4 regions of the Aliivibrio sp. 1S128 genome follow, and region 4 is predicted to be linked to each of the others. Evidence: predicted binding sites of a transcription regulator. Region 4 holds the regulator's gene; each other region holds the start of a gene.
What was found. The regulator PurR, encoded in region 4, represses purine synthesis genes. The targets are predictions, from matches to a motif close to TNANGNAAACGTTTNCNTNA.
Positions count from the first base shown of each region.

Region 1 (5,873 bases), on a different contig from region 4:
TTCAATGCTATCTAAATTAACAGATAACGTAGGTAGTGATAATTTATTATTTCCTACTGCGAAAATGACAGTGAATTACGGCTTAAACAAAGTACGTTTTCCATATCCTGTAAAAGCAGGTAAACGAATCCGTGCTAGAAGCACACTCATGTCAGTAACACCGATCAAACGTGGTTTAGAAATTGAAACTGAAGTAAAAGTTGAAATTGAAAAATGTCGCCGACCAGGCTGTGTTGCGGTTTCAGTGATTCGTTTATACTTTTAATTACTTAAAACCACTGATTTAAAATACAAAAAAGCCGCATTAATCTTTATATTATGAAGATTAACGCGGCTTTTTTATATCGAGTAAGCTGTAGCTCACTCTATTGCTTAGGCGACTCGTTTTTTATTGTGGTTAGCACCACGTAACATAGCTTGAACTAATTCCGTTGCTTCAAACTTAGTGAGAGCTTCATGAGCACCAACTTGTTTCGCTTGTTCAACACATATTTCACTAGAAAGAGAAGTATGAAGGATAACGTAAGCGTCTTTTAATTTTGCATCATTTTGAATTTCAAAGGCCAATTCATAGCCATCTAATCCTGGCATCTCAATGTCACTAACTACGATATCAAATGGGTTATTTTCTTCTGCAGCTCGTTTTAGCATTTCATAAGCATCAAGGCCATTTGTAGCGACATGATAAATAATATTAATACTGTCTAAAGCGGTTGATAGTTGCTTACGTGCTACAAAGGAATCATCAACCAATAGAATATTAAGTGCTTTGAGTTTTTCTCTTTCTACATCGGCTAATATTGGGTAAAGGTTCGATGTATCTTCGGGGTAGATTTTAGATAATAGAAGTTCAACATCTAACAGTTGAACTATTTTATCGTCAACTCGAGTGATCCCCGTGACAAAAACATTGGAACCTGCGGTTTCAGGCGAAGCTTCAATTGTCTTCCAGTCACATTCAATAATTTTATCTATTGCTCTAACTGCAAACCCTACAACCGTTCGCATACAGTCTGTGATAATGATATAGCAGTCTTTTAATTCTTCTTTGTGAAGCGGTCTAAAGCCCACAGCAGCAGACATATCAATAATTGGAATCGCCATATTTCGATTTGTTGCTGTTCCTAATACATGATGATGAGAATAAGGGATAGACGTTAATACTTGGAAGGGAACGATCTCGCGAACTTTTAATGTACCAATAGCAAAACGTTGAGTTAACGTAAGTTTGAATAGCAACATACCTTGTGATTGGTTCGCCTTACTTTTCATCTATGCCAGCCTTTAATTGGTTAAATTGAGTTTCTTTTTATAAAGACTATTGTAGTTTTTTTGAGACTGCATTGAAAGGTGAGGGTATCATTTGTATAAGGATAAACGGTATAATTACGTGATATTTATAATGACATTATCTTGAGGCATTCATGGCTAATACAGCATCAGCACTACATATTCTTGTAAAACATAAAGAACAAGCTGAAGACATCATCAAACAGCTAAACAAAGGCGCAAAATTTCATGTGCTAGCGAAGAAATACTCTAGCTGTCCTTCTGGTAAAAAAGGGGGCGATTTGGGTGAGTTTAAAAAAGGCCAAATGGTACCGCAGTTTGATAAAGTGTGCTTTAGTGGTGAAACGTTAGTTCCTCATTTAGTGAAAACCAAATTTGGTTGGCATGTAATTAAAGTGCTTTACCGTACTTAAATTGACTGACTAAGCGTAGAATCAATAAATACAAAAAATCCGACGCATGACGTCGGATTTTTATAGGTAATAAAAACGATATTAGAGAGATTAACGCTCCCAATAGGCTTCTTCTAAACAATCTTCACGCTCTGGCATTGCTTTAGAAAGACGTGGAGAGTGCTGAGTTAACACTTCATAGCTTGCACGATTTGAGTATTTACAAATTTGAGAGAAAGAGGAATAAGTTAAATATTCTTTATCATGCTTGCTTGAGTTAGGCACATTTTCTTTATGATAGAAGTTTGCAGCCATGTCGTGCAGTAATGCTGACAATGCGGCATCCCCAGCACCGTTGGTATTTTTAATCTCCATTGGACCCCCCATGTAAGGAGCAATGTGAGAAGAGACTTTAATTGGCTTAGTACATTGTGCTTTCATCATTGGGCGACTGTATTCAAAACGATTGAATTCAGGAATGTTACCAGGAAGAAGTGGCTTATCAGTTTCACGTTTCATGCTTTCTTCAGTGAAGCCTGCCATGTAAAGACCGACAGGTCCTGCAGTACAAAGCACTAAATCAACCCATTCCAAGGCTTTATCCGCCGCGAGTAGGGGATCTTTCTCACCGGTTAACGCTTCTGCTTCTTCTTCGTTCATTGCAACAACAGTGACATTTTCCTTCAAGAATGTTTGCCACCATTCCGCTTTACCTTCAATGACGTATTTAGTGCCTAAAGTAAGAACAACAGGAACATTATGAGATTTTGCACAATCAATCGCTTTTTGAACGGCATCCATCATAGGATCGCCTTCTTTACCTCGAACAAGGTAAGACGAAATCACTAATGCAGAGGCTTTATCAAAGATATGTTCAGGTACGTGTGCAGGGCACAGTTGGTTCATGTCACCTTCATTGATTGCAAACGTACGTTCGCCATCTTTAGTGATCAGCGTATAACAGCGGCCAATAGGGCCTTGAACCGGTTGTAAATGGTCTAAGTCCATACGGCTTGTGGTGTTACATAGGTAACGATAAGCGTAAGAACCGATTTTGATGTTTTCACTCATGACACCCAATAAAATAGATTTACTGTCGGCAAGTACTGAGTAGTTATGAAGGGTGTTACCAATGGTATCGCCAGGGTATTCATGGCTTATTAAGTTTCTTTCAAAGAGTTCTTTATACAATGCTTCGGCTTTCGCTTCTTCAAGAACTAATGAATGGCCTTTACTTAATTGATGACGTTCTAAAAAATCATCATCGACTTTCGCTTCGATATCAACAATAGTTTGACCAACACCAATAAGATGAGTTCTCTCAAGTTTTGGTGTTTGGTTAATTTGATTCACTAGTGGATCGCGAGTGTGAACAGGAAAATAGTGTTTAGACTTACGTTGGCCAGGAAACTTCATGAATTAAATGTCATTAATAAGTGAATTTTCCGAGATTATATCACAACTTTTTTCATTAACATTCATGAATATAGTAAAAAATTGAGAACTAGGTCACTTTAGTTTTGCAGGACTCAATAGCAAACGTTTACTTTTATGGTTTAAGAGATGGTACTGGCGTTTTTGTGGATGGTATAAAATGCCATTTAATTATGATTTGTAGAGTTATATATCGTGTGATTTGTTTTGTTAGTCTTTTCTGCGAAATGTTGTTATTTATTTGCAGATATATCAATGGTATCACAAAAAAAAACGAATTATCAGACTTGCGAAATAAGTTTCCGGCCCTATAATATTGAAAACCGGAGCGCCTGCCAGCGCCCCGGTTTTTTTGTGCCTGCCATCTTGGTTTGTTAACTGCCTTCTGCCAAAGGCAACAAGAGATAGTAGAGCCATTATCGATAATACGAGGAATTTATCATGCGTATCGAACAAGAATTAAAGTTAGGCTTCAAAGATGTACTGTTTCGTCCTAAGCGTTCAACACTAAAAAGTCGCTCTCAAGTCGAATTAACCCGCGAGTTTACATTTAAGCACAGCGGTCGTCAATGGTCTGGTACACCTGTAATTGCAGCTAACATGGATTCTGTAGGTAGTTTCGCTATGGCGAAGGCACTTTCTGAGCATGGTGTGATGACTGCGATTCATAAGCATTACACGGTTGAAGATTGGGCTGGTTTTGTAAAAGAAAACGACGCTTCTGTTCTTAACAACTCAATGGTTTCTACGGGTACTTCTGAAGCTGATTTCCAAAAAACAAAAGATATCATGGCATTGACTGATGACTTGATCTTCATTTGTGTTGATATCGCAAATGGTTACTCAGAGCATTTAGTTCAATACGTAGAAAAAGTACGAGCACAATTTCCTGATAAAGTAATCTCTGCAGGTAACGTTGTTACGGGTGATATGGTTGAAGAACTTATCCTTGCCGGTGCTGATATCGTTAAAGTGGGCATTGGCCCAGGTTCAGTATGTACTACACGTGTTAAAACAGGTGTGGGTTACCCACAACTTTCTGCAATCATTGAATGTGCTGACGCCGCGCATGGCCTTGGCGGTCGTATTATCGGTGATGGCGGTTGTTCATGTGCCGGTGACGTATCTAAGGCGTTCGGCGGCGGTGCTGATTTCGTAATGCTTGGCGGAATGCTAGCTGGTCACGAAGAGTCAGGTGGCGAAGTGATTGAGCAAGATGGTAAGCAGTTCATGAAATTCTACGGAATGTCTTCACAAAGCGCGATGGACAAGCACTCAGGTGGTGTTGCTAAGTACCGTGCAGCTGAAGGAAAAACCGTACTATTACCATACCGTGGTTCAGTTCATACAACGATTTCTGACATCCTTGGCGGTGTACGTTCAACTTGTACATACGTAGGCGCGGCAAAGCTTCGTGAGCTAACTAAGCGCACAACTTTCATCCGCGTACAAGAGCAAGAGAACAACGTTTACGGTAAAGAGTGATTAGTTGATTTAACTTAAATTATAATAATTTAGGGCTGTGTTTTTTCAGCCCTTTTTATTTGGTTTATGACGTTAGGATATTAGTTATTGTAATACCTTTCACCATCAATAACCCAACTTGCAATGACATTCATATCTTTAATTTCAATTTTAATTTCTGACATATTTCTAGCGCCTTTACCTGTTAATTCAGAGTAAAGTGCCTCAGCTTCCTTTTCTGCAGTCGCTTGACCTGTTGAACCTAGCTCTTCAGGTACACAATATACAAATTGTGGTTTCATAATATCCTTCTCCTTTTGATAATCAGACTATAAAACCCTACCATAGAATTTTAGTAGAAAACAAATTAACGTCACAGAAAAAATACTAATATCACCATTTTGGCAAAAATAGTACTCTGTTATTTAATAATAAAGTGAATTTATTTTTTGTGTGTATAGTCGAGATAAACGCATTCGTTTAATGAATAGAGATAGGAGAGAGTTCGCATGAAGCATGAAATTATTAAGGATCTAGAAAGTCGTTATACAACGAAAAAATACGATTCAAGTAAAAAAGTATCCCAACAAGATCTAATGGTATTGTTAGAGGCATTGCGTTTATCTGCATCATCAATTAATTCACAACCGTGGAAGTTTATAGTTATTGAATCGAATGAGGCGAAGCAACGCATGCATGATTCATTTGCTAATATGCATCAATTTAATCAGCACCATGTTAAAGCGTGCTCTCATGTTATTTTATTTGCTAACAAATTAACTTACTCACGTAATGATTACGAATTGGTATTGAATAAAGCGGTACTAGATACTCGAATTACGGAAGAGCAGAAAGAAGCAGCCTTTGGATCGTTTAAGTTTGTTGAATTGAATTGTGATGAAAATGGTGAGCATAAAGCCTGGACTAAGCCTCAAGCTTATTTAGCTTTAGGTAATGCATTACATACTTTGGCACGCTTAAAAATTGATTCAACGACAATGGAAGGTGTTGATTCTACTTTACTTAATGAGATATTTTCTGATGAGTTAGAAGGGTATGAATGCCATGTTGCTTTAGCTATTGGTTATCATCATGAAAGTGAAGATTTTAATGCAGCATTACCCAAATCGCGTAAAGCGTTTGAAGATGTAATTACTGTTATTTAACCTCAATACTATATTAAATAAAAAGCCAGCATTTACGCTGGCTTTTTTAAGAATATAACAACTAAATTAATATACGTTTTTAACGGGTAGTTTACGAAGGGTTTCGTAATGCTGTCCGACCATATTT
Region 1 covers NZ_MAJV01000001.1:171,299-177,171, reverse strand. The annotation lists gene A6E03_RS00780 (MaoC family dehydratase) at 1-265, shown strand, start outside; gene A6E03_RS00775 (chemotaxis protein) at 373-1,272, opposite strand; gene A6E03_RS00770 (peptidylprolyl isomerase) at 1,425-1,703, shown strand; gene A6E03_RS00765 (inosine/guanosine kinase) at 1,794-3,098, opposite strand; gene A6E03_RS00760 (GMP reductase) at 3,558-4,601, shown strand; gene A6E03_RS00755 (hypothetical protein) at 4,682-4,882, opposite strand; gene A6E03_RS00750 (NAD(P)H-dependent oxidoreductase) at 5,090-5,746, shown strand; gene A6E03_RS00745 (zinc-dependent metalloprotease) at 5,813-5,873, opposite strand, start outside.
Region 1: the regulator PurR is predicted to act here: its motif matches at 3,214-3,233, upstream of A6E03_RS00765 (inosine/guanosine kinase).

Region 2 (5,873 bases), on a different contig from region 4:
AGATGCAGCACTGTATTGGACTGCTCGTATAATCGCGGCTGGTGGCGATCCACTGTATGTCGTTCGTCGTTTACTAGCGATAGCCTCCGAAGATATTGGTAATGCTGACCCGCGAGCAATGGAAGTCGCTTTGAATGCATGGGATTGTTTTACTCGAATTGGTCCTGCCGAAGGCGAAAGGGCAATAGCTCAAGCGGTCGTCTATTTAGCCTGTGCCCCGAAAAGTAATGCAGTGTATACGGCATGGAAACAAGCACAAATGGATGCGATTAACTCGCCAGATTACGATGTGCCGAATCACCTGCGCAATGCACCAACGTCATTAATGAAAGATATGGGCTATGGCGCTGACTATCGTTACGCGCATGACGAACCTAACGCGTATGCATCAGGAGAGAATTATTTTCCGCCTGAAATGCAGGATCGTAAGTACTACTTTCCAACAAAACGTGGTCTAGAAACCAAAATTAGCGAAAAGCTAGAGTATTTAGCCAAATTAGATCAAAACAGTACCTTAAAACGCTACCAATAAAAGGGCATTTTCGGTATCTTATTCAAATCGCAGTTTAGAATTAAAAACTGCACAAAATTTTATTATTAAGTGAGTTCGTTTACTTTGAACGCACAATGACCATAAGGCATAGGATTACAAATGCTTGATTCAAAATTACTTCGTACAGAGCTGGATGAAACAGCAGAGAAACTGGCACGTCGTGGCTTTAAGCTAGACGTAGAGACACTTCGCAATCTTGAAGAACAACGTAAGTCCCTTCAGGTAAAAACTGAAGAGCTTCAAGCGCAGCGTAATTCCCGTTCGAAGTCCATTGGTCAAGCAAAAGCGAAGGGCGATCACGAGGAAGCCGATCGCATTATGGCTGACGTTGCAACACTTGGTTCTGATCTAGATGAAGCAAAAGCAGCTCTTACTGATCTTCAACAACAAATCGAAACTATCGCTTTGTCTGTACCAAACCTTCCAGATGATTCTGTACCTTACGGTAAAGATGAAGAAGAAAACGTTGAAGTATTGCGTTGGGGTAATCCTCTAGCGTATGACTTTGAAGTGAAAGATCACGTTGAGCTGGGTGAAATGGCTGATGGTCTTGATTTTGCAAGCGCAGTTAAAATCTCAGGCTCTCGCTTTATCGTAATGAAAGGTCAATTTGCTCGTCTTCACCGTGCTTTATCACAATTCATGCTTGATCTTCATACTGAAGAGCACGGTTACATGGAAATGTATGTACCGTACTTAGTAAACCACGATAGCTTATATGGCACAGGTCAATTACCAAAATTTGGTGAAGATCTATTCCACACAAGCCCATTAACAGAGCAAGTAAGTGATGTTCCTCTTAAGATGCTATCACTTATCCCAACAGCTGAAGTTCCAGTAACAAACATGGTGCGTGATACCATTACTGAAGAAGCTGATCTACCTCTGAAAATGACAGCTCACACACCATGTTTCCGTTCTGAAGCGGGTTCTTACGGTCGTGATACTCGTGGTCTTATTCGTATGCACCAATTCGACAAAGTTGAATTAGTTCAAATTACGAAACCAGAAGATTCAATGGCAGCACTTGAAGAACTAACAGGTCATGCTGAGAAAGTACTTCAACTACTAGAACTTCCATACCGTAAAGTGGTACTTTGTACTGGTGATATGGGCTTCGGTTCTCGTAAAACTTACGATTTAGAAGTGTGGGTTCCAGCACAAGAAACGTACCGTGAAATTTCTTCTTGTTCAAACATGTGGGATTTCCAAGCTCGTCGTATGCAAGCGCGTTTCCGTCGTCAAGGCGAGAAGAAACCAGAATTGGTTCACACACTGAACGGTTCAGGTCTTGCTGTAGGTCGTACAATGGTTGCTATCCTAGAGAACTTCCAACAAGCTGATGGTAAGATTGCTATCCCTGAAGTACTACGTAAGTACATGAACGGTGTAGAATTCATCGGTTAATCTGTTCTATAACATAGACTAGATAAACACTAAAAAGCCGCTTTATGCTAAGTCATAAAGCGGCTTTTGTTTGTCTGCTGTTTAAGTTTTATATTGGCTATTTAAGCAGTGCTTGATTTAGCCACTGATCAAATTGACCTTTTGGTAATGCACCATTAATCATATCTACACGTTGGCCGTTCTTAAAGACCATAATCGTAGGGATAGAGCGGATCTGATATTGTGCAGCAATTTGTTGTTGAGCTTCCGTATTTACTTTTACACAACGAACTTGGCCATTGCGTTCAGCTGCAACGTCTTCAAATACCGGAGAGAATCCAACACATGGATTACACCACGGGGCCCAAAAATCAATAACAACAGGTTTATCACTGTTCATTAAAGCGGCGAGATTATCAGACGTACCCTCTAATGGTTTTCCATCTAATAGTTGTTCTTTACAACGACCACATGTAGCTGTGTCATTAATACGTTCAATAGGAAGGCGATTGAGTCCATTACACGATGGGCATCGAGATTGAAATTGAGACATGGTATTCCTTTATTATTTTCTGCTATCAGCAGTTTGTGAGCATAAAGAAATAATGGGGGTGCTAAGTGAGATATTCAATTAGAAAGAGTAATAAAAAAGGAGCAAATAAATGCTCCTTAGTATGAAATGCTAAGCTTGGTGAGATTAATCACGCTTCCATAACATGTGGCAGAACTTGTGTTCAGGATCACGACTTACTAGCATACGAGCAAATACATCATCCAATACGTCAGACTCTTCATTGACTAAGCCAATTAGAACTTCTGCGTATACTTCGCCATCAACATCAAAGCCAACGTGCTCAGCCCAATCATCACGAGTATCTACAACTTCAGCGGCACCGCGGTCATCAAATTGAAGAGTGAATAGTGCAACATCTGCAGGTTCAAGATTGTCTTGAGCCATTTCAAGGAAAATATCGTAAGCGACTTCAATTACATCATCGTAGCTAATTAGTTCAGTTGTCATGGTGGTTACCTTTAAAAAATACGCTCATAAATTATCACGAATGTCCTCTATAAGGCTAGAGCTATCAACAAATAGAAAGAGCAAACGTTTGCCTTTCGTTGAGGCTAATATCAGTAGTTGCGGCAGAGTTATTCAGCGGCTAAACTTCGCACTTCTTCCATTAGCCAGTTGAATGATTATTTTATGAAATTTCCAGGTCAGCGTAAATCCAAGCATTATTTCCCAGTTCACGCTCGTGATCCATTAGTTAGCCAAGCTCAAGAAACCAAAAAAATGTCGCGTACGCACATTATCGGTATTGATCAAACGTTAGTGGATATTGAAGCTCGAATTGACGATGCTTTTATTGAAAAGTATGGCTTGAGTAAAGGACACTCACTGGTTATCGATAATGATAAAGCGGAAATGCTTTATAACGAGCTTAAAGATAACAACATGATCACCAATGAATTTGCTGGTGGTACAATTGGTAACACACTTCACAACTATTCAGTATTAGCGGATGATAAATCGACACTGTTAGGTGTGATGAGTGAAGACATTCATATTGGTAGCTATTCATACCGTTACCTATGTAATACGTCTAGCCGAATGGATCTGAACTATCTTCAACCCGTTCCTGGTGCAATTGGTCGTTGCTTTGCGCTTATTAGCCAAGACGGTGAGCGTACGTTTGCGATCAGCGAAGGTGACATGAACCAACTTCGTGCAGAAAGCATTCCAGAGAAAATCTTTAAAAATGCGTCTGCATTAGTACTGACTGCTTATTTAGTTCGTTGTAAAGATGGCGACCCAATGCCAGCTGCTACGATGCAAGCTATTGAGTACGCGAAAAAGCATGACGTACCAGTAGTATTGACTATGGGCACTAAGTTTGTTGTTCAAGATGACCCACAATACTGGCGTGACTTTCTAAAAAATCATGTATCAGTGGTTGCTATGAATGAAGAGGAAGGAGAGGCGCTTACTGGCGCTTCAGATCCTCTAGAAGCAGCAGATAAGGCTCTTGAATGGGTTGATCTTGTATTGTGCACAGCAGGCCCTGTAGGGCTGTATATGGCGGGTTATACTGAAGACGAAGCAAAGCGTGAAACTTCTTTGCCATTGCTTCCTGGTACGATTGCGGAATTCAACCAATATGAATTTAGTCGTCCTGCGATTAAAGAAAGCTGTGAAAATCCAATGAAGGTGTATTCTCATATTTCACCATACATGGGTGGCCCAGAAAAAATCAAGAATACCAATGGGGCAGGTGATGGGGCATTGTCGGCTTTATTACACGATATGGCAGCAAACCATTATCACCGTAATAATGTACCTAACTCAAGTAAGCATCAGCACTCATACCTAACATACTCTTCGTTCTCTCAGGTATGTAAGTACTCAAACCGCGTAAGTTTTGAAGTATTAGCTCAGCATTCACCACGTTTATCTCGTGGTTTACCAGAGCGTGAAGATTCGTTAGAAGAGTCGTACTGGGAAAGATAATTTCAGCATCGACTTATTATTAAAATAGATGATATAAAAAACGGAAGCCAAGTGCTTCCGTTTTTGTTTCTGGCGTCTAAGTATATTATCTTAAGCTTTAATTTTAGTTGTTAATATAAACGACTCATTAGGCGGGATAACTTTAGCGGTTTCAAGACTTGTTGCATGATAGGTTGATTCCACACACACCATAGTTTGATAACCATCATTGTTCATGTCACCCATAGATTCAGCGCCTTCAATCCATGGATTCCAGATAACCGCTGCATTGTGCCCTGAATTAGTAACAGACAATGTACGTTGTGTATCAGAGACTAGGACTGTGTTTTCTGGCTGAGTGTAAACACGGTCAACAGCCGCATCAATCGATAATATATCACCGCCCGAACATACTTTTCCTTCCAGTAAGCCATCAATATAGCTTGATCCCATACCGGTAATTGTTGTCGTGTTAATATCAGCAACATTTAAATAAGTATGAAGTGCACCAGAACAATTCCATGCTTTATCATCTGTATTTTTTGCATCTAGAGTAATAAGTAATTCATCGCTAATTTCGATAGTTAAGCGTGCTTCAAACTCAAAAGGCCAAATAGCTTTAGTTTCTTCTGATGCTTTTAAACCAAGAACCACAATAACACCGTGTTCATTCTCACGATGTTCGATTAATGCCCAAGCACTATTACGAGCAAAACCATGAGCTGGATTTTCAATACGGCCAAACCAAGGCCAACATACTGGAACGCCGCCACGGATCGCTTTATCAGGATTAAAAATAGCGTCTTTACTCATCCAAATCAGGTCATCTTGACCTTTTGGTGTGAAAGATAATACGTGCCCACCGTGTAATGAAATAGCGGCTTCTGCTTTATTGTGAATGATGCGTACGATCTTTACATCATCAAGTTGGGCAATCGTAACGCTATCAGATAATACACTGATGGTTGGAAGGTGAGTAAGGTTCATAGGTAACTCCTAAAATAATAAATACATATTCTTTTTTAGATAGTTTATACAAGCTAATTGTAAACATTAGTGATAGTCGATTATCGAAAAGGAATAGATACTTAGTTCAAGGTAATAATGCACAGGTAATTATGGCATTGGTACAAATTACAGATACAAAAAAGGCGACAATTAAGTCGCCTTTCATTCTTAAAAGATGTTGAAACCTTTTAAGTTAGCTTTCAAAGAAAGTCTAAACTAATGCTTACTTAGAAACGTGAGCGATTAGGTCAAGAACTTTGTTTGAGTAACCGATTTCGTTGTCGTACCAAGATACAAGCTTAACGAATTTGTCAGTTAGAGCAACACCAGCAGCAGCATCAAATACTGAAGTTTGTGTTTCGCCGATGAAGTCTTGAGAAACAACAGCTTCTTCTGTGTAACCTAGAACGCCAGCGTATTCGTTTTCAGAAGCACGCT
Region 2 covers NZ_MAJV01000102.1:44,950-50,822, forward strand. The annotation lists gene A6E03_RS12050 (replication-associated recombination protein A) at 1-532, shown strand, start outside; gene serS (serine--tRNA ligase) at 653-1,960, shown strand; gene trxC (thioredoxin TrxC) at 2,058-2,492, opposite strand; gene A6E03_RS12065 (HI1450 family dsDNA-mimic protein) at 2,637-2,960, opposite strand; gene A6E03_RS12070 (inosine/guanosine kinase) at 3,144-4,448, shown strand; gene A6E03_RS12075 (D-hexose-6-phosphate mutarotase) at 4,539-5,414, opposite strand; gene gap (type I glyceraldehyde-3-phosphate dehydrogenase) at 5,659-5,873, opposite strand, start outside.
Region 2: the regulator PurR is predicted to act here: its motif matches at 3,037-3,056, upstream of A6E03_RS12070 (inosine/guanosine kinase).

Region 3 (5,873 bases), on a different contig from region 4:
TGTCTGGTTGTGCGAAGTATGCTGCTGCGTTTTCAGGTTTAACAGAACCGCCGTATTGGATAACAACGTTCTTAGCAACTTCTTCTGATTTCTCAGCAATGTGAGCACGGATTTGAGCGTGGATGCGTTGTGCATCTTCAGCTGTAGCCGCTTTACCAGTACCGATAGCCCAGATTGGTTCGTAAGCGATGATAGCGCCTTCAAGAGCTTCAACGCCTTGAGTGTTGATAACAGCGTCAAGTTGACGAGCACAAACAGCCATCGTTTCGCCAGCTTCGTTTTGTGCATCAGATTCACCGATACAAAGAACAGGAGTTAGGCCATTTTCTTTTAGGAATGCAAATTTCTTAGCAACAAACTCGTCTGATTCGTTGTGGTATTCACGACGCTCAGAGTGACCGATGATGATGTGAGTAGCACCAAATTCTTTAAGCATAGCTGGAGACATGTCGCCAGTGAATGCACCGCTGTTGTTTAGGTCAGAGTTTTGAGCACCTAGGATGATTGCGCTGCCTGCTTCAGTAAGCGTACGCTCAGCAAGGTCAACGAAAAGTGCTGGTGGAGCAACTGCAACGTCTACGCCTGTTACGCCTTCAAGTTCAGCGTTAAGACCGTTTAGTAGATCAACAACCATTTCTTTGCTGCCGTTTAGTTTCCAGTTACCCATAACTACAGGATGACGCATAGGATTCTCTCCAATTCAAATTAATGTAAAAAACTTGCGTAAAAATATAACAGATTTTACGACAGATTTAGTGTCTAAAATCATTTTTATGCATAATTTTAATGCTTTTATTTCGAAGTGCGAAAGATTATTAACTGAATAAGAGGTATTTATGACTATTGTTAAGTGTGATTCATTAGGCACTTTTCTATTGAGGATATTGTAACTTATTCCTTTTACCTTAATGATGGAAAAGTAATCACTTAATCAGCCGTATAAAAGGAGGTAACGATGCCGCATTTAGTCATGGAATATTCAAATTCAGCCGAAGAACGTTTAAATATGCAAGGGTTGCTGGAAGACTTGCACCAGGTGGCGATTGATTCTGAATTGTTCTCAACGAAAGATGTGAAATCCAGAGCAATTAGAGTTCATTCTTGGTTAGTAGGAGATAAGGGAAACAGTGTTGATTTTATTCATCTGACTTTGGAATTATTATCAGGGCGAAGCTCAGAGCAAAAAAGAGAGTTAAGCCGTGCCTTGATGGACGTTTTAGCAGAACAAGCGAGTCACATTGACAGTTTAACTATCAATGTGCGAGATATGGAACAAGAGAGCTTTCAGAAGATAGGGTAGTTCCTGATTTATTTATGTCATATGACTAATGTTTTGTGTGTTTATTGGCGCTCGGAAATTGTATGACCTCTGCTGCTTGGTGTTCATTGATTGGCTTGTTCAATGAGTTGGCAAAACGCACAAATTGCTTTCCTAGTTCATGGCCTAATAATATGTTGATGTGATTAGGGTTGTTTCCTCGTTCAATAATTCGGTCAATATGACTCTGTTGTGCTAGCAATGGGCCTTGATGATCTTTAGGCACACTCTCAATAAATTCCATGCTGAGTTGATGACGCAATGCTTCTAATTGTTCAGGATCTTTTTCTGCTAATACTTTGAGTTCGTCAAATGAAGGTAAAGCGGTGTGATGATATGAGTGTGGCATTGGCTGACTCCTTGTCTTTTATAACAATAGATTCAGCTTAGTTGGCATTTTCAGGTTTTGAGAAAGTGGAATGGGGATATTGAAGGTTTATCTCGTTTGTGAAACATCTATGTGCTAACTAGAACGCTTCGCTCTAGAAACTATAAAATCAAAAGCACTTACGTTTTAATATATTCGATCTCAAGTCAATTATATATGCACTTATAGTCTCTAGTTAGCGCAGCGTATAGTTTTTAGTATAAAAAAACCGCAGATGCTTTTACACCTACGGCTTAAAATTATTAACAACATTCAGCTCTTCCTCGCTCCTCGAGCGAAGCGTCCTCGCCTCTCGTTCCTGCTCTTAAAGAATAATATCTCTAACTTCTTTGTCTTTACGCTCTAGGTAGTGAATAGACTTAATGCGACGAATGGTGCGACAGCGTCCACGGATAAGAAGTGTTTCCGTTGTTGCGATATTGCCTTGGCGAGTAATGCCTTCTAGCAAATCACCTTTAGTGATCCCAGTTGCTGCAAATACAACATCATCGCTACGAGCCATGTCAGTCATTTTTAAGATAACGTTCGCTTCTACGCCCATTTCTTTACAACGTTTCAGCTCATCTTCACCGTAAGCACGGTTTTCTGGCGTATCGCCTTTCACTTCGTGACGAGGAAGAAGACGCGCTTGCATGTCGCCATCTAGTGCGCGGATAGCGGCAGCAGAAATTACCCCTTCAGGAGCTCCGCCGATGCAGTACATTACGTCAACTTCGCTATCAGGCATACATGTTAAGATTGAAGCCGCAACATCACCATCAGGCACTGCGAATACACGAACACCCATTTTTTGCATATTAGCAATCATGTCATCATGGCGTGGTTTAGCCAGAGTCGTTACCACTAATGTATCTAGAGTTTTGCCTAGTGCTTTAGCAACGTTTTCTAAGTTTTCTTCTAGAGAAAGGTTAAGGTCGATTGCGCCTTTTGCGCCAGGACCAACAACCAATTTTTCCATGTACATATCAGGCGCTTTTAGGAAGCTTCCTTTTTCACCAGCAGCAAGAACAGCAAGTGCATTTGATTGACCCATAGCCGTCATGCGCGTGCCTTCAATTGGGTCAACCGCGATATCAACAGCATCACCGCCAGAACCTACGTGCTCACCAATATAAAGCATAGGTGCATCATCGATTTCACCTTCACCAATAACAATCTCACCACTGATGTCAGTTTTGTTCAGCAGTGTACGCATTACTTCTACAGCAGCGCCATCAGCAGCGATCTTATCGCCACGACCAAGCCATTTGTAACCAGCCAGTGCGGCACCTTCAGTAACTCGAGAAAAAGCCATTGCCAAATCGCGTTTCATATTTGCTCCGAATAAATCGATGAATTTAAAAATCGCAAGGATTTTATCACAACAGAAAGGGAAACGTTTGCTTTTTGGATCGGTAATCTTATATTTTCAAATTTATTAGGTTACGTTATAGAAGGTAGCTCATGCTCTAATTCAAATAATGCATTGAAATCTCTAGTTTTGGTATGAAGTTCGTTTTAATCTTAAGAAAGTAAGTCAGATGTTGGTAAAAATTGTTGTTTTTTTGTCCATGTGATGCATTTTAATGAAGAACACTATGGCAGAATTACAATTGCTGAGTAGAATAGAAAATAAGTCAGCAGAGAAAAATACACTCTCTGCATCTCAATGAAGATTACAGTTAAGGTGGCAGGAATGTCTTTAGAAATATTAGAACAACTAGAAGCTAAAGTTCAGATGGCAGTAGATACAATCGCACTGCTACAAATGGAAGTTGAAGAATTAAAAGAAACGAACGCTGAGCTAACTCAAAATCTTGAGCAAGCAAATAACGGTCGTTCTGAAGTTGAGCAAGAAGCTCAAAAAGCACGTGATGAGCAAGCTCAATTTGAAGCTCGCATCCGTGGTTTACTAGGTAAGATGGAAGAAGTAGAGTAATTCTACTTTTGTCGTCATAGCTTCCATTATTTCTGCGTTGTCGATGCTTACTTACTATCGTAAGCTCCGCGTCTCCGCCTTGAACTAATGGAATCTATTTAGCCAAAATTTAGAATTGGTTAACGAATAAATTTGAAACCGTAGGTGTGAAAGCACCTGCGGTTTTTTTTGGATGCTAGAAACTATACGCTTCGCTAACTAGAAACTGTAAGAGCGGGTATAGCTCTTAAATCTCTTCTTCACCCATCTCTTCTAACGGCTCTTGAGAAATGATAATTCCTGTTGAATCAGCATAAAGATAGTCTTCAGGTAAAAAGGTTACGCTACCAAAGTTCACTGCAACATCAATTTCACCAATGTTCTTTTTCGCAGCACCAACAGGGATAGAAGCAAGGGCTTGAATACCAATATTGATTTCCTCTAGGTAATCGACCTCACGAATACAACCATAAATAACCAATCCTTCCCAGCCATTATGAGCGGCTTTAGCTGCTAAGTCTGCATCAATTAATGCGCGGCGTAATGAACCACCGCCGTCAACTAATAGCACTCGGCCTTCGCCTTTTTCATCAAGTAGTCGACTGATCTGCCCATTATCTTCAAAGCATTTTATGGTTGTAATTTGTCCAGAAAATGAGGTTTTAGCACCATAGGAGCTGAACATTGGCTCAACAACATCAACGAGGTCTAAATAGATGTCACAAAGTGCAGAAGTATTGTATTCCATGATGATGTTTACCTTTTTTGTTTATATCAATTTGCCTTGAGTGCTTATTAATATACTGGCTTATTAAGTCATTACTATGATGAATAACAAGTTATACCGAGCTTGCTACACAATTATGTAATCGATTACGGATTAAATGGAGTGAATTAAATTGATAGATATAGACCAATTGAAAATAAAATATTAGTAAATAAAGCACACTGAACCACCGTCCCCATCATTGGCCGAATCGCTTCACCGTTTGGTGCTCGCATAACAGAGAGTACGTGATTAAAAACAAACGGACCAATAGCTAAGAATAACCAACCGGTTAATGAGTGAATTTGAGTGGCACTGAAGATAGCAAGGCTAATAAAACTGACTGCCATAATGATGGCATGATATTTACGCCCCCAAGTCGCACCCATGCGGACAACGAGTGTCATTTTTCCACACGCTTCGTCGTTTTCAATGTCTCGTAAATTATTAATATTTAAAACAGCAACGGCTAATAACCCACAGGCAATAGCGGGTAAAAATAACGCCGAAGATAAATGTCCAGTGTGTAGATAATACGTTCCGGCAACACCAAGTAAGCCAAAGAAGATAAAGACTGAAATATCACCTAAACCACGGTAGCCATAAGGTTTATCTCCCATGGTATAAGCAATAGCTGCACCAATCGCTAATAAACCAAGAATGATAAAACCAATAATATCCATGGTTTGATGAAGTGAAATGAAGACCAGTGTTAAACCACTAATAATGGTCAAAACGATATTAATACCAATGGCTTTTTTCATGGTCTCTTGAGTGACCAATCCTGACTGCATAGCACGTTGTGGCCCAAGACGTTCATCGTTGTCTGTGCCTTTTACCGCATCCCCATAATCATTTGCGAGATTAGATAAAATTTGTAATAGAGTTGCAGTAACAAATGCCATGAGAGTAATAGTAGCTGAGGCATGATTGTTCCAATACGCCAATGCAGAGCCTGTCATAATCGATGCAAGCGCAAGAGGAAGTGTTTTGGGACGAGCAGCACTGAGCCAAATAGCAAAAGGAGAAGTTTTCATAGCATCGCAAAAATAGTGAATAGACTCTCTATTATTCACTATTTTTGGAAGAACCCCAAATTTGAAAGCAAAAGAAGGGCGAAATTAGCCTATTTTTCCGGTATCAATCAATTGTTGAAGTAATGGACGAATGATTAATTCCATCGCAAAACTCATCTTCCCTCCGGGAACAACAAGGGTATTGTGACGAGACATAAATGATCCATCAATCATGGCTAGCAGATAAGGAAAATCAACATTACGTATGCCTCGGAAGCGGATCACCACAAAGCTTTCGTCTAAGCTTGGAATACCTTTAGCATTGAGTGGATTTGAAGTATCTACGGTGGGCACGCGTTGAAAGTTAATGTGAGTACGTGAAAACTGCGGTGTAATGTAATTTAGATAATCATCCATTGAACGAACAATCGAATCCATTACGGCCTCGCGTGAATGACCACGATCACGCGTGTCTCGTACGAACTTTT
Region 3 covers NZ_MAJV01000002.1:187,060-192,932, forward strand. The annotation lists gene tpiA (triose-phosphate isomerase) at 1-685, opposite strand, end outside; gene A6E03_RS01700 (5-carboxymethyl-2-hydroxymuconate Delta-isomerase) at 956-1,300, shown strand; gene A6E03_RS01705 (DUF3135 domain-containing protein) at 1,326-1,667, opposite strand; gene glpX (class II fructose-bisphosphatase) at 2,011-3,018, opposite strand; gene zapB (cell division protein ZapB) at 3,382-3,624, shown strand; gene rraA (ribonuclease E activity regulator RraA) at 3,851-4,351, opposite strand; gene A6E03_RS01725 (1,4-dihydroxy-2-naphthoate polyprenyltransferase) at 4,498-5,406, opposite strand; gene A6E03_RS01730 (phosphoribulokinase) at 5,491-5,873, opposite strand, start outside.
Region 3: the regulator PurR is predicted to act here: its motif matches at 3,074-3,093, upstream of glpX (class II fructose-bisphosphatase).

Region 4 (5,873 bases):
TATTTTTAAGATGATCAAGCTGGAAGCGAGTTTTAGCAACTACATCAACAATTAAAGCTTTGTCACGGTTATTCGCTTGTACTGCTTTCTTTGTTTTATCTAGTTCAGCTTTCGTTTGACCATAGCTTATTGGCGCTATCGTTCTAAAACCTTTATTCGTTAATCCTACAAACTCTTTTTCCAATGGCACTACGTGTATTTTTAACGTTGTTTCAATTTCAATCACTTTTGCTTGTGTTAAAAAAGAGGCTTGGCTAGTCTGAGCCTCAGCAATCCCCTCTTCAATTACCGTAATAAATAACTCTCTGTATTGCTTATTTAAACTTAAAAAATCTTGCGGATAATACGTTTTTACATCGATTGAATTAAGATATGCCATTTGTGCAATAGCATCTGATAAAACAACATCCGCTGTTTCTTTATAATTTTTAAGTTTACTTAACGCCATATCGGCATCCGCGACTAAACTCATGTATTTAGCTGAATAACTTCCAGAAGAAAACATTGAATATTCTTCATTGATTAAACTCGGTTCTTTCTCTATATCTGAAAATACATCCTTTGCGTCAATCCAATCTTCCATCATATCTGTGTAAGTGGATTCAGAATAAACTTTGAAATTGTCTAAAGAATCAAACGTGACTTTATCTAATGCATACTGCTTTTGAAGAGCATCGAACGTGGTAGCCGATGCTACTGGTGCATTAGTTTCAATTGCAACAACTGCAGAACTCTCATCAGTACTTTGACAACCGATAACACCAACTAATGCAGAGGTAATCACTGCCATTTTAAAAAACTGTTTCATGCCGAACCTATAATAATTTTATTTGAATAGACAAGCGCTGTGCGCTCCTATCGATATTTTATTATAAAAATCAATTAAAAGCAGAATTTCTTACTAATGAATCACAATTAAAATTGACAACTGCACTGGCATAAAAAAAGCCACTCAATATATGAGTGGCTTTTTTAAAGATTAAATATTGATACTAATAAATATCAATCACCAGCAAACATATAACCTTCACCATGAACGGTAACAAATATTTGTGGGTTTTTTGGGTCCATTTCCATTTTTGCACGCATTCTTCGAATAAGTACGTCAATGGTTCGATCATTTGGAGCATCGACTCGATGGCTTATCATATTCAAAATTCGTTCGCGTGATAGAACCGTATTAGGGTATGACGATAAGGCAACTAGTAACTCATACTCAGCTTTAGTTAACTTAACGGGTTCGCCATTATTTGATAACGCACGACGTTGAATATCAAATGTCCATTCCCCAAAGCGAACTAGATTTGATTCATCTAATTCTATTGGTTCATGAACCAAAGACATACGCCAAAATAAATTCTTAACTCGAACTAATAATTCGCGTAATTCTACAGGCTTAGTGACATAGTCATCTGCACCCATTTCTAGACCAACGATTCGGTCAATACTATCTGTTCGTCCTGTAACGAGAATAATACCAATGTTAGATTGACTGCGCAGTTCGCGAGCCAATAATAAACCATCCTCTCCTGGTAGGTTTATATCAAGCATAATTAAATCAACTTTTTGTTCAGCCAAAACAGTTCGCATCTCTGCCCCTGTTTCAGCCTCGCTCACTTGATATCCCTCGGCTTCAAAGTAGCCTACAAGTTTAGAGCGAGTTACCACTTCGTCTTCAACAACTAAAATGTGATAGCTCATAATATTCTCTTTAATGGTTATTTAGATAGTTCTTATCTTATTCTATTCATATTTTGTAATAATGCCAACTCTCAATTGATATTTCTATTGTTTAATTGATTCAAAACAATTATTAACAAAAACGGTTTATTTAATTTTTACACATATCCTTATACAGCCTGTTAATGATAGGTGCTATTCCTTTTCATACTTATCCAGTACAATTCTTAAATAAATTTCTTGGAGCAAAAATACATGAACGAATTAACTGAATTTAACAAACAACGTGCTGAAATTTACTGGTGGCTATCTAGCTTATTAGCAAGTGAATTAACAACTGAGCAACTAGAGCAATACAATAGCTTTGAGGTACGTACCTTTTTATCTGATTTAGGAAAAACACCTGAATTAACAGATACAATCAACGCGTTAATTGAAAAGTTAAATCAACTTCAAACTCGTGACGATGCACAGTTAGAGCTATCTGCTGATTTCTGTACCGCTTTTTTAGGTTCAGATAAAAACAGTGCCCTTCCTTATGCTTCTATATATTTAGATAAATCAGGTCTTCTTAATGCAAAACCTGCTCAAGATATGCGTGAATTATTAGCTAAATACAATATAGCTCAAAAGTCTGAGTTCAACGAACCTGCAGATCATATCGCTATTGAATTAGATTTTCTTGGAAATTTAATTCTAATGACAAATCAAAAAACATCTGAAGAAGAATTTGAAGAATATATGAATGCCCAATTGTCATTCATCAATGCTCAACTTTTGTCTTGGACACCTAAATTCAACCATATTTGTAAAGAAAGAGATGACTTCGGTTTTTATGCTGCAGTAACCTCGTTTCTTGTAACCTTTCTACAACTTGACGTTACTTTTCTTACAGGTGAGTAATTAATGACTTCGTATGTTGATACAATATCGTTACAGTCATGTGATATAAATCAAATCGCTAACAAAATTTACTAAATCAATAATTGTTTGCACTATGCTTTATCTATAAAATGTGAGCGCAAACGATAAAATCGAACATTAAATGAAAACCGCATTTTTAGCGGTTTTTTTCATTTATAACCAGGGCCTATTTATCTTCCATCATACCAAGACAAAACTCTCTATTTTGTTGGAACATAAATAGCCCCTTATTTACCTATTTAAGGCTTTTATATGGCTACTATTAAAGACGTTGCAAGAATTGCTGCGGTTTCTACCACCACTGTTTCTCATGTGATTAACAAAACTCGCTTTGTTGCAGAAGCAACTCAAAAGCGCGTATGGGAAGCAGTTGAAGAGTTAAACTATGCCCCTAGTGCGGTTGCTCGTAGTTTAAAGTGCAATACGACACGTACTATTGGCATGCTAGTAACTCAATCATTTAACCCATTTTTTGCTGAAGTAATGCACGGGGTTGAAAATTACTGCTACAAACAAGGTTACACACTATTTATGTGTAACACTGAAGGCGATTTAGATAAACAAAAACATTACCTTCGTATGCTTTCTGAAAAACGAGTAGATGGCTTATTGGTTATGTGTTCAGACCTTAATGAGCAGTTATTAGCGTTACTTGAAAAAAATACAGAATTACCAATGGTTATTATGGATTGGGGCCCAGACAGCCCTCGCACAGATAAGATCATTGATAACTCTGAAAAAGGTGGCTATTTAGCAACAAAACATTTGATTGAAAATGGTCATACTCAAATTGCTTGTATTACAGGCCAAGCGGACAAAACTACGTGTAAAGAACGTGTTCATGGTTTTCAACGTGCTCATGAAGAAGCTAACTTACCATTTAAATCAGAATGGATCTTAGAAGGTGATTTTGAATGTGCTTCTGCATCAAAAGCCGTTGATAAATTATTAGCTATGGAAGTACGTCCTACGGCTTTATTTTGTTTTAACGATATTATGGCTCTGGCTGCAATCAGTCGAATTAAGCAATCTGGTTTACGAGTTCCTGAAGATATTTCTATTATTGGCTACGATAATATAGAACTTTCAGCTTACTTTTCACCACCGCTAACGACGATCCATCAGCCTAAACGCCGAGTAGGTAAAACCGCTGTCGAAATCTTATTGGAACGCATTAAAGATAAGCACCACGAACGTCGTGTTTTTGAAATGCAACCCGAGGTGGTATCTCGAAGCAGTGTCTTAGATCGTACTAAATAGCGGTTATTTTCTTTGCCATAAATGAGGGTTGGTTCAAATAATATCTAAAACTTGAACCAACTTAACAAAAATAAAAATAAATTTTTTGAAGCAAGATCACACTATACTTAATTCCGCAATAACTACCTTTATTGATTGCTATATCATCAACGAAGTCACGAACAGGGCAAACTGTGCGAAAGTGCAGGACGCAAAGCCTCCGGCCTACGTATTGAAAAATATAAGGTAGCGGGGTTGCCGATGGTAAGTAATCTCTCTGGTATTGTTAATTTTTACTTTAAAATAACAATGCCTTATTTTGAACTTGCTACTATTTCCTCGGGCTCAGTTGTTTAGTGACGTAGACTTACTAACCGAGAATTATTGCAATGGATAAACCAGTACTAAAAGAATCACTTCGATTACTGTCATCTTTAGGCACTATCACTTCACGCTCAATGTTTGGTGGTTTTGGCATTTTTATTGATAGCACCATGTTTGCTCTTGTTGTTCAAGACAAGCTGCATTTGAGAGCGAGTAGTGAAACTATCAACTTATTTAAAGAGCAAGGGTTTGAACCTTATGTTTATAAAAAACGTGGTTTTCCTGTTGTCACTAAGTATTTTGCAATTTCAACTCATTGTTGGGAAGATCCTGACTCTATCTTAATTCAAGCGATTACTGCTTTAGATGTCGCTAAAAATGATAAAGAAAAACAACAGGCCGCAGGCCCATCACGTATTAAAGATTTACCAAATCTCAGATTAGCTACGGAAAGAATGCTTAAAAAAGCAGGAATTAATACCGTGGATGAATTACGTGACACCGGCTCTGTAAATGCCTATAAAGCGATTCAACAGACACACTCAAGTAGTGTAAGTGATGAATTACTTTGGTCTCTTGAAGGAGCGATTAAAGGTACGCATTGGTCTGTTGTTTCAGCTGAAACACGAAGTGAATTAAGAAAACTATTATAATAAATATATACGCCTTAATCTTATTTGCTATCTAAAAAATATAGATTAAGGCGTTATTTTCTTTGATATCCTACCTTTCACATCTCATCCAATCGTTATTATCATTCATTTAGTTAAAAAGCGATAATCCTCCACGTTTTACATCTTCACGACAATAATCGCTGTTAGTTTATATCACTATCAGTTAATCTCACCCCCAATATATGGAATAAAAAACTGTTAAACAGTTCACGTTTTACAAGGTGCATGGATGAAAAAAAATACCATTAGCAAAAAATGGCTTTATTTACCTATAATATCAACGATATTAACGATAACGCTTGGTTTATTTGTATTCAATTCAACACTGTCAAACTGGCTTGAACATAAGGTAGAAGGCAGCTTATCTGAAGAAATAACTCGTCTTATTAAAGACATTAACGACGATAATATTTCTTTTACCGATTTAAAATCATTAGATGTTTACATAAAAACGAAACTAGTGATTGCCAAAGAAGATCATATAACATTAATTACATCTGACGGAACCCCGATTGCCGATAGTGATATTTCTTTAAGTTCTGTTTTACAACTTGAAAATCATCTAAACAGACAAGAGATCGTCAACGCTCAAAACTTTGGGTATGGCACTTCGACTCGCTTTAGTACATCTCGCTTTAAAAACTTACTGTATTCAGCAAAATCATTCGAATATCAAGGTTCTACGTACATCCTTAGAGCAGCTACGCCATTAACTCGCATTGATGCAATGGTGGAAGAGTTGATGAATATTTTAATTATTTTAATGAGTATTAATATCGTACTTGTTATCGCTTCGTCCTTACTAAGTAATAAACTGATTCAACAACAAGTTCAAAATGAGCAAGACTTACAAGAAGAGCGTATTGAACAACGAACTCAAGAAATAGAACTCTTACATCGCCTTGCAACTATGCTGGCAGCCTGTAATTCAATTAATGAAGCTCAAATGGTGGTAGAGGATATCCTCCCTAGAATTTTAGGGGATGTGAACGGTGTTGTATCCTTAATGCGTTCCTCTAGAAATCAGTTACT
Region 4 covers NZ_MAJV01000106.1:104,419-110,291, reverse strand. The annotation lists gene A6E03_RS14070 (hypothetical protein) at 1-808, opposite strand, end outside; gene torR (two-component system response regulator TorR) at 1,003-1,701, opposite strand; gene torD (molecular chaperone TorD) at 1,936-2,583, shown strand; gene purR (HTH-type transcriptional repressor PurR) at 2,857-3,864, shown strand; cyclic di-GMP riboswitch class I at 4,020-4,106, shown strand; gene A6E03_RS14050 (TfoX/Sxy family DNA transformation protein) at 4,233-4,820, shown strand; gene A6E03_RS14045 (sensor domain-containing diguanylate cyclase) at 5,071-5,873, shown strand, end outside.